DNA from 2 places in the Flavobacterium pisciphilum genome. Region 2 is predicted to be linked to the other one. Evidence: riboswitches for the same ligand, from Rfam matches in the RefSeq annotation. Region 2 holds a riboswitch; the other holds the start of a gene.
The links. Region 2 has a riboswitch for cobalamin ahead of LNQ49_RS22905 (cell surface protein). Riboswitches for the same ligand answer to the same signal wherever they lie in the genome.
Positions count from the first base shown of each region.

Region 1: linked by a shared signal. The riboswitch ahead of LNQ49_RS00980 (TonB-dependent receptor) and the one ahead of LNQ49_RS22905 (cell surface protein) in region 2 are both predicted to bind cobalamin.

Region 1 is NZ_JAJJMO010000001.1:219,351-225,015, forward strand. It holds gene LNQ49_RS00970 (cell surface protein) at 1-134, opposite strand, end outside; gene LNQ49_RS00975 (beta-propeller fold lactonase family protein) at 147-1,292, opposite strand; gene LNQ49_RS00980 (TonB-dependent receptor) at 1,289-3,337, opposite strand; cobalamin riboswitch at 3,454-3,661, opposite strand; gene LNQ49_RS00985 (DUF1810 domain-containing protein) at 4,021-4,485, shown strand; gene LNQ49_RS00990 (alpha/beta hydrolase) at 4,621-5,442, opposite strand; gene LNQ49_RS00995 (hypothetical protein) at 5,622-5,665, opposite strand, start outside.
Region 2 is NZ_JAJJMO010000001.1:5,372,307-5,377,971, reverse strand. It holds gene LNQ49_RS22915 (CusA/CzcA family heavy metal efflux RND transporter) at 1-1,858, opposite strand, end outside; gene LNQ49_RS22910 (hypothetical protein) at 1,943-2,320, opposite strand; cobalamin riboswitch at 2,582-2,765, shown strand; gene LNQ49_RS22905 (cell surface protein) at 2,894-4,105, shown strand; gene LNQ49_RS22900 (T9SS type A sorting domain-containing protein) at 4,136-5,665, shown strand, end outside.

The DNA.
Region 1 (5,665 bases), 5.2 Mb from region 2:
TCGTTGTTTCCAATATTACCTGTTGGAGGATTTTTATCATCAGAACTTTCGTCACTGCTAGAACAATTAGTCACTAGAACTCCTATAAATAAAAGCAATAGCATTCTAAAGTGTTTTGTTATTTTATTATTCATGGTATTGTTATTTTATTTTTTGGTTATAAAAGCAATATGTGCCGGAATATTTCCCGCAGTAGTCTTCCATTTTAATTTTCCTTCAGGAGTAAAACAGTAGATGTAACCTGTTACGACATAATTTTGCGCATCGGTTATATATATTTCTTTTGTTTCAGGATTTACTTGTAGCCCATAAGGAATCATTATTTGCTTGTCTGTACCGTCTGTGATTATCTTATCGCTAATTATTTTTTTTGTTTTTGTATCTAATATTCCATAGCTCACCTTATTGCTATTGGTGAGGTAGCTCCAAGACACACTGTAGTAATAGAGTAAATCATCTACTAGGCACATTCCTAAAACCGGAATATCTAGTTGTTGTTTCTTCTCATCTGTTTTTGTGTCTATTACAAAAAGGTTTGATGGTGTATTGTAATAATCGCCTCTAGAGCTAACATAAATATCACCTCTACTGTCTATTTGCATACTATAGAGATTGATGCCTACATCTATTTTTTTTATTTCAGTAAAAGTTTCAAGGTCGATTACAGATACAGTTCTGTCGTAATTAGGCACTCTATATCCACCTGAATTTGCAACATATAATTTCCCGTTATGCACCACCATTTGTTCAGGCTGATACCCAACGTTTACTTTTCGTTTGATTTCCAATGATGTTGTGTCAATCTCGGCTACAAAGCCTATCTCCGCATTTGGATTAATAGCTACAGGGCCTGAGTATGAACTTACGTATGCCTTGTTTTTATAGAAAGTTATATAACGACAATTGGGAATGTCAATTTTTTTTATGCGCTTTGTAGTCCATTTATCTACTACTTCAACCTTATTAGAGCAATTGATTACAGCATAAACCTTATTGCCATATATTTTTATATCGTTACCTACATCGCCTAGCTCTTTTACAACTGTTGGGTTACGTTCAGAATAAACATCGGTTGTATAATTTCCAGTTCGGTAATTAAACACATCAATGCTTGCTCTGTTCATTCCCATATTACCCTCATTAAGAAGGTAAAAACCTTCTATATTGCCATCGCTTCTTGGAGCAGCAACACTTTTGTCTGAGGACAGAAAAATAACTTCATCTTCTCTACAAGAAACAAAGGCAAGAGCTATAAATAAGCCTAATACTAATTTTGTTGTTATCTTTTTCATAGCTCAATACTGATTATAAATTTTAGTGTACGACCCGGCATAGGATAATTGTATATAACCTCATACTGCTGATTGAATACATTGTTCACTTCAATAGTTCCCTTTATCAAATAATTAGTGAGTGCAAAAGATTTTTGCATCGATAAATCATGAGTGTACCAAGGTTGTACTTCATTAACCTTAATATTGTTTACATTTCCATTGTATCGTTTTCCTACATAGATAAAACTGTAGTTAAAATTCCAAGATTCATAACTAGCATTTAGTATTCCAGATCCGCTATGCCATGGTGTATAAGGTATTTGGTCTCCATAAGAAGAAGTTTCTAATCCTAAAAACTTTGTGTAATCTCTGCTTTCTGAATATGTATAGGTCAGATTGGTAGACAGGTTTAATTTATTAATATGCATTCCCATATTAATTACAGATTCAATACCATGTCCTTTAACTTGTCCCATATTTGTCATCATCCAACGAAACAGATTTCCTGTTGGAGCTGCTACTATTTTATCTTTGGTATTGGTATAATAAGCGTCTGCCTGAATCGAAAATCGATCGAAGAAACCTTTGCCAGTAGGTAAATTATAAGTAAATCCTACATCATATTGGTTCATATACTCTGGTCTTAGCGTACTAGAACCAACCATAGTATAATACAAATCATTAAATGTTGGCATTCTAAAAATGCGTTTTGCAAATGCTCTTAAATTAAAATCATAATCCTTAAAAGGAGTATAACCAATAAATAATGCTGGAGTAAGTTCTTTTTTGTCTGGCGCTTTTGCATTATAACGTACTTCTTCCTGAACATAAGTGCCTACTACACTACCTAAAGCCTTAAAGCGTCCAAGTCTGAGCGAACTTGCTAATGAAAATAATCCGGTGTAACGTTGCGGAAATGAAAACTGGGTTTGTATTCCTCTCCTTGTTGCGTCTAGCTTGTTGTATTGAAAATCTGTGGATAGAGAAACATCCCATGTAGGCAATATACTGTACATATTTACTGCTGAGAAGTATATTTCTTTTTGATAATAGCTATCATCAGATTGTGCTCCCTCGGTTACTATTTCTCCTAATATGTTTGTCGTATCTCTAGCTACATAATGCGTGTAATCATCAGCATATTTTGCCTTTGCCTGAAATTTATACCTTTTTGTAAAATCCTTTACTATCGAGGCTTGCGCAAAGAAGTTTTTGTCATATTGTCTAAATCCATCAGAAAACTTATTCTCTACAATAGCTCCTGGTGCTCCCCTATCTGAATCATAATAATAAACTTTGGCGTCCCAAGAGCCGTTATTTATCTTTCCAAAAATACCTGATTCAATTCTTAGTGCTGCTATATCACTATTGTGTCTGGTAGCTGTGGTATCATAGGCAACAGTACCATCTTGATTGTCTCTTTTATATCTAAATTTATATTGACCATTGGATTTTATGTACTCTGAGCTTACACTCATGCTTATTTTGTCACTTAGCTTTTGCTCCCATCTAAAAGAAGGATTGTTGTAGTTTATAGACATCGTTTTATAGCGTACTAATAAATGTGTCTTTTTATTATCATCAAAAACAGGTCGTTTTGTTTTTAAATAAATTGCTGAGGCCGCTGCGAAGTCTTTTGCCGACTGGAAAATTTCACTTTTTTGACCGTTATACATCGTAAGCGATTCCATGTCATCTAAGGAGTATTTACCTAGATCGGTAACTCCATTCTGAGCGTTACCCAACTGTATTCCGTCATAAAAAACACCTACATGATGCGTACCCATATTACGTACATCGACTGTTTTAAGACCTCCAAGTCCTCCGTAATCTTTAATTTGGGTTCCAGCAAAATAGCGAAGTGCATCTGCAACATTGTGACTGGCTAAGTTTTCTAGTAATTTTCCTGAAAGGCTTTGTACTGGAATTACTTCTTGGAAAGGTTTTCCTTTTAGAATTACTTCTTTTAAAGGGCGTATACTATCATTAGATGCTTGAGAATAAAGCACAAATGGAGCAAATAACGTAAAAATGAATAAAAGACTTTTTTTTGTATTATACATCACTAAATAAATTATAAAAACTTACTGAGGTATAATCATCAAGAAGCATAAGAAAAAAAGCCCATTATAAAATAATAGGGTGATTTCTTGTTCTTCAACTTTGTTCCTCGAAAGTTTTAAACTATGTGATTTTGGCAGGTCTCCTGACTTATTCCATCTTTAAACAACCTTCCCATTTGCTAAAACAAACAGTGGCATTAGTAACGTTTAAAGACTTATATAGAACTTACAGTAGCGGGCCTGTTCAGGATTTACACCTGATTCCCTTTTAACTATTTTATCTTAATTTTAAGAAAAAAATAGACCAAAATTTTAGGTAAAGATATAACTATACTTCATAAAAAATAATTGTTATCTAATAAAATTATAATTTTTGTAATAAAATCATAAAGAATAATGTGATATGTATAAATTACCAAAGCCAGATATTCAATGCGTTTTTTAACAAAAAAAGCCAATAAATAAATGCTTAAAATTAGGCCTGAAATGAGATAATAAAAAATAATAATTGGACATATTGGATTGTAGAATTTCATCTACAAACAGAAGTTATAACCCAAGTCAATTTAAGTAAGATATTACGCAACTTAGTCATAAAACGCACACTGTCTGAATCTTTCATTAGGAATTGCCTATATTTTTTAATACTTTTGCACCCTTTTTTTACACAATCTAACATTACAATGGCATATTCAAACAATGATTTAATCCGCTTTTTAGAAGCACAAAACCACCTTTATCTTACCGCTCTTTCTGAAATTAAAAAAGGGAAAAAAGAGACGAACTGGATGTGGTTTATCTTTCCTCAAATTGCGGGATTAGGAACTAGTGATACTGCCAAATTTTATGCTATTACAGATTTAAAAGAAGCAACAGAATTTATTGCACATCCTATTTTAGGAAAACACCTTATCGAGATTTCGGAATTGATATTGACTTTCAAAATGAAATCTGCTGAATCAATTCTAGGAGAATTAGAAGCGCGAAAATTACGCTCATCGATGACACTTTTTACTTTGGTAGAAAACAGTAATCCAATTTTCCAAGAAGTATTGGATGCCTTCTTTTCAGGAGAGCAAGATCCACTTACCTTGTCCATTATTAATTCAATTATAACGGCGTCTATTGAAACAACTGTGTTGTCATAGTACAACATTACAATAGATTATTTACTCAAAAAAGACACTACGTCGTATTTGCAATCGCAAATCTGTAGTGTCTTTTTAGTTTTATGAATTATCCTTTAAAATATGGTGTTTAGTATACCTTAAAAACAACATAATTTATAATTTTTCAGTACCAAAATAGTTTTCAAATAATGCTAATTGATTTGATAATGCTTTACTCCAATAATTAGTATCGTGTCCTCCGCGAGATTCAATATAAAGATGTTCTACTTTTTGATTGTTCAAGAGTTTATGAAAATCTCTGTTCATCTCAATCATTTGCTCATCTTCAGTGCCGCAATCCAGAATATAATACTGATTTGATTTTTGCATTTGTTCAATTTTATTGAATGCAAAATATTCTTTTGGCAAACTTTTAAACTCTCCCAAAACTTTATCTACTTGATAATTATGAAAATTTTCACCAAAACGATTAAAATCTAGTGCTCCACACGTACTGCCTACAATCGAAAAACTATTTTGATAAGTAACACCAATAGTTGTTGCTCCATATCCTCCCATGCTCCAACCTAAAATTCCTCTAAATTTTCGATCCTTGATTGTTGGATAATTAGCGTCAATATATTCAACTAGCTCTTTTCCAATAAAGGTTTGATATTGTGACGTTTTATTGATTGGACTATCTACATACCAGCTATTAAAATTACCAGTTGGTAATACATAAATAGTTTGATATTTTTCTGATTTACTAACAAGATCGGGAATATCTTTTTTATAAGTTCTATCAGGGTTTCCGCTATAACCATGCAATAAATAAACGGTTTTATAGGATACTCCTTTTTTGAGTTTAGGAGTAATAATAACTGTCTCAATCTCTTTATCCATTTTAGTACTATATACTTTTTTATGAATAATATCCTGAGCAGAAATAGTTAATGATAATGCAAGTAATAACGCTGTTGTAAGTAATGTTTTCATTTCTTTGTTTTTATTGAAAGACAAAGAAATGAAGTAAAAAAAACAAAAACATTTACATATGTTGATGCCATAAAAAAACTTACGCGCATGCAATTTGAGCAGGTTACTGCAATGCGTATATTACAAAATCATAAATAACAAAGAATACTATGTAGCGCTCTTTTATGCTTTAATCTATATTAATGCTTTGCTTTAACTCCAAAGGGACAACGTTTTATCAAAT
Region 2 (5,665 bases):
CAGTAGGAATCTCAGCACTTCCAATTCTTGAAACTACCTTTTCTACTTCTGGATAACTGCTTTTAAGCGCTGCTGATATTTTTTGGATTGTTTCTGTAGTTGTTGATAGGTTTGTACCTAACAACAATCGGGTTTCTACAGCAAAATCTCCTTCTTCTAATTGCGGAATGAACTCTCCTCCCATTCTTGAAAACACAAGCATTGCAATTCCGAATAAAACAAATGCCGAAATCACTATCCCTTTTCTTATGCGTAAAGCCTTATTCAGCCACTTTTCATAATAAAACTCTAGCCTTGCCATAATACGGTCTGAAAGATTTGGCTTGTGGTTCATTTTCTTACTTATAAACAACGAACTAACCATTGGCACATAAGTAAGTGAGAGTATAAAAGCACCCAAAATAGCAAAGGCTACGGTTTGTGCCATTGGCTTAAACATTTTACCTTCTATTCCTTCCAATGACAGTATAGGAAGGTATACGATAAGGATAATTATTTGTCCAAATACAGCAGCATTCATCATGCGCCCTGCTGATCCTGTAACTTCCTTGTCCATATCTTCTTGCGAGATATTATCTATGCCTTTATACTTTTTAGTACTGTGCAAATGATGCAATATGGCTTCGACTATAATTACAGCTCCATCTACTATCAAACCAAAATCAAGTGCACCAAGGCTCATTAGATTACCACTTACTCCAAAGGTGTTCATCATGATAATTGCAAACAGCATCGCCAAAGGAATAACTGATGCTACTATAAACCCTGCTCTTAAATTTCCTAAAAATAATACCAGTACCAAAACAACTATCAAAGCTCCTTCGATAAGGTTTTTTTGAACTGTACCAATAGCATTATCAACCATTTTAGTACGGTCTAAAAAAGGTTCTATTTTTAAACCCTCTGGCAAAATTTTCTCTATTTCGGCAACACGTTTCTTTACATTTACAATAACATTATTGGCATTTTCCCCCTTAAGCATCATCACAATTCCACCTACAGACTCTCCAAGATCATCTGTGGTTAAAGCACCATATCGTATCGCCGAAGACATTTTTACATCGGCAATATCTTTTATAAGAATTGGGGTTCCTGCTTGGGTATTTTTTACAATAATATTCTGAATATCACTTATATTCTTAGTAAGACCTACGCTTCGAATATAAAGCACTGTGGGACCTTTCTCAATATAAGCCCCACCTGTATTTTCGTTATTACTACTCAATGCTGTAAACACTTCTTTTATAGTAAGGCTTTGAGCCTTTAATCGTGCTGGATTTACTGCAATTTCATATTGTTTTAATTTCCCACCAAAAGTAGCTACATCGGCAATTCCGGGAGTTCCTAATAACTGCCTTCTAATAGTCCAATCTTGAATGGTTCTTAAATCTTCGAGAGAATATTTGGCTTCATAACCCGGTTGTGGTTTTACAACATACTGATATATTTCGCCCAATCCAGTTGTAGCTGGTGCCATTTCGGGTGTGCTGGCATTTTCATCTATCTCGACTTTTTGCAAACGCTCAGCAACTTGCTGACGTGCCCAATACACATCGGTATTGTCATCAAAAACGATAGTAACTAACGAAAGTCCGAAGCGAGAAATACTACGGCTTTCTTTCAGCTGCGGAATATTACTTATTGCCTGCTCTATCGGAAAAGTTATAAGACGCTCTACGTCTTCTGCCCCCAAGGATGGAGCGGTTGTAATAATTTGTACTTGATTGTTTGTGATGTCTGGAACGGCATCAATAGGTAAACGACTCACTTCATACACACCATAGATAATCCATAGCAATGTAAAGACGCCAATTACCAGTTTATTCTTAACTGAAAATTGTATTATCTTATTAAGCATAATTTGATTTAATTTTAGAAATAATAATGCTATGGCTAAAACATAGAACATGTCTTAACCACAATAAAAAATTTGAAAATCAAATTATACTATAGGAGGCCTGAATAAAGAGAATAAAGCGGGGTTAGAATACAAATTGCATGTATATGGAATGCTATTAGTCTGTGTTAGACTACTAACAAAAGGGATGTAACAGGCATGTTTATCTGTAGGAATAAATACAAGGTGTAATGAATAACCACTTATATTTTTAAAAGGAAGTTGCATATCACGGTCACCATCATCATCATCTAGATCGTCACCCCAATAATGCATTTCTAAAAAATCAATAAAACTTACTTTACTTATTTCTGTATGCTCTTTAAAATGCTGAAATAAGACAGGCAATTTATAAAACTGCTGAAAAACACCAATATTAGAGGCTATTAAAAAAATGAATATGTAAGTAATAATCTTTTTCACATCACAAATTTAGCTTTTATACCTAAATGATTCTTAGCAATAGTCATAGATGAGCAATTTTTATCATTCCACAAAGACAAACAAAACAAAATTACTTTTTCAATACATAAATTCATAAAAACATACATTATTACAACTCATAAAAACATTTTAACACAATTATCTCAACCATAAATATTTTAAAGTCTTACATCCAAAATGAATTTGGTGGTAATGCAATTTTCGCTTTCTCTCTTAAAATTGTTTCTACCTATATTTTCTTTACATTTGCCGAAATCTGGTGCGCCATAAAAAGCACTTAATAGGGAATTCGGTGAGAATCCGAAACAGACCCGCTGCTGTAAGCTCCACAACAAAGTTTTTGAAAAGTATATCCACTGTTTTTAATGGGAAGGATTTCAAAAATGGAACAAGTCAGAAGACCTGCCAGATACTATAATGTTTGACGCTTTCGTGGAATAAAGCTAAGGACAATACTGATTTTGTGCGCTTTAATGCGAACAGTATCATTGTTCTCTTATTTCCATTGGCGTTGTAATTATTTGCTTTTACACAAATAAATCACAATTAAATATGGAAAAAAATCCTTCTAAAATTTTAAAAACTGCCTTACTATCAATTCTCTTGCTCGGCTTTATTGCTTGTGAATCTGATAAAGAAGAAAGTCTGGAAAATGAAAATCCTTCTGAAGTACTCGTAGGATCATACACTATCAACCGTTTCAACGTTCTGAATATTGATCCAAAACTATCTAGTAATTCTCAGCTTACATGGAGTATTAAGGATTCTATAATCTCACAAAGCGCACAGCTCGATTTTATTAGTCCGTATTTAAAAAACTATCCGTTAACTTTAAAGGTAGTAACCAATGGAGTTGTAAAAACATACACCTCAACTATCAATGTAACCAAAGAATCAAAAAGTTACAGCAAATACATCGCTAATGTATTTGACTTCCGCCCTGCTGTGGGTCAATTCACTAATGAAATTCCGATTTATTCACCTGGAAATACAGCAACCAATCTTATCACTGCAGCAAAAAATGCACTTGTTGGGTCAAAAGCAACCATGATTTCTCTAGGTGGTTTTGGAGGTTACGTCGTATTTGGTTTTGATCATACCATTCCGAATATGAATGGAAGAGATTTTAAGATTTTAGGGAATGCTTTTTGGGGAAACGCAGCCAATGAGTCGCGCTCTGGATCTTGTGAACCGGGGATTATTCTAGTAGCTTATGACAAAAATAAAAACGGAAAACCTGATGAAGACGAATGGTACGAAATCGCAGGAAGTGAATATTTTAAAAATACTACAATCAAGAATTACACGATTACTTATTTTAAACCTGATGCCAACAAAGCGCCTGTTGCAGGAAATGAATTTTGGCAAACTGATATAGAATATATTAAATGGCAAGACAACCTTGGAAATTCAGGTTATAAAACACAAAGCACGTTTCATAGTCAAAGTTATTATCCGCTTTGGATTGCTGAGGCTTCATACAACTTAACAGGAACAAAAATCGAAAACAATTTTTACGATCAGAGCGGAACTGGAAACTATTGGGTAGGTAAATCGTTTGATTTTGGATATGCTGATAATGCTCCAAATAATGATGAAGGATCTAATATTGATATTTCATGGGCAGTAGACAAAGACGGAAAATATGTAAAACTTCCCGGAATCGATTTTGTTAAAGTATATACAGGAATCAATCAGGAAGCTGGCTGGTTAGGAGAAGTCTCTACAGAAGTTTCTGGTGCCTATGACTTGTATCTAAATTAAAACTAACCGATAAAATTTCAACTTAAATACATGAAACAAATTTACTTTTTAAGAATACTGTTGCTTTTTACATTTCTTACCAATGCACAAATAAAAGTGCAGGGCGTAATTAGATATGATCTAAAGCAAAATCCAACCGCCAAAACTGTAAACAATAAAAGTGTAGCCACTACTACAGATTTTGACGCTATTAAGTATTGGGTGGGCACAGGAGCCAATAAAGCGGCGTTGGTTATACAATGGAATGATGGTAAAAACTCGGATGCTTTGGTATGGGGTTACCGATGGGATGGTACTGCAACTGGTGTAGATATGGTAAAAGCAATTGCAAAAGCAGATCATCGTTTTTATGCACTACAATATTATTCTGGACCAGATCTTGGAACTGCTATTGGAGGATTGGGTTTTGACCTAAACGGCACAAATACAATCGGACTTTACAAAGACGGAAACGTAATCTACCCACACTATCCTGAAAATGGTATTGTAAATACATCAGGGTATGATTTTGACAGTTACACAGCTATAGATGCTGCAGATCACTGGCAATCAGGATGGGCTAGCAATGGATATTGGTCTTATTGGGTAAAAAACCCTGCAGATACAGATTTTGATTATTCTTCTTTGGGAGCTACCAGTCGTGTTTTAGAAAATGGTTCTTGGGATGCTTGGACTTATAATCCTTCTTTTGAACAATTTCCTATTGCATCAACACTTACTCCAGTAACTCCTTATGTTAGCGCAACTGATTTTACCAAAGGATACTTTATGGTAAATGAAGATTGGTTTGGTCATACCAATGGATCTGTAAATTTTATCAATGCTAATGGAGATATCAACTATCGTGTGTATAGCACTGCCAATAATAACGAAACTTTTGGAATAACTACACAGCACGGAACGATATATGGTGATAAATTTTATTTTGTTTCGAAACAAGCTGGAGATAGTGGAATATTGGTTGTTGCCAATGCTAAAACAATGCAAAAAATTGCAACATTTAATACTATCGGTGGAGACGGACGCTCTTTTTTAGGAGTGAATGAAAACAAAGGATATATAGGAGCTTCAAACGGAATTTATCTATTTGATATTGCTAACATGCAGGTAGGAAATGGTATTTCGGGAACAACAGGCGCTGGACAAATAGGAAGCATGATTCGTACCTCACAATATGTATTTGCCACTACACAAAATAAAGGAATTTTGATAATTGATCCAACCACAAATACTGTAATTAAGACTATTACAGGTGGATTTCAGTCGGTTGTTCAAGCTAAAGACGGAAGCGTTTGGGCTATTCAAAATCAAAAATTAATCAATATTGATGCAACAACTTTTGCAACTACAGAATATGCCATTCCAACTACTAAATATTTTACTTCTTGGGGAGCATGGAATGCAGGAAGTTTTACCTATAGCAACCAACAAAATGCTTTATACTGGATTAACTCTATTAGTTCTTTTACTTCAGGCTCACAGATTGTACGATTTGATGTTGCCTCTAAAACATTTAATGAAAATTTTGGGGCAATTCCGGGGCAAACAACTCCTTACAGA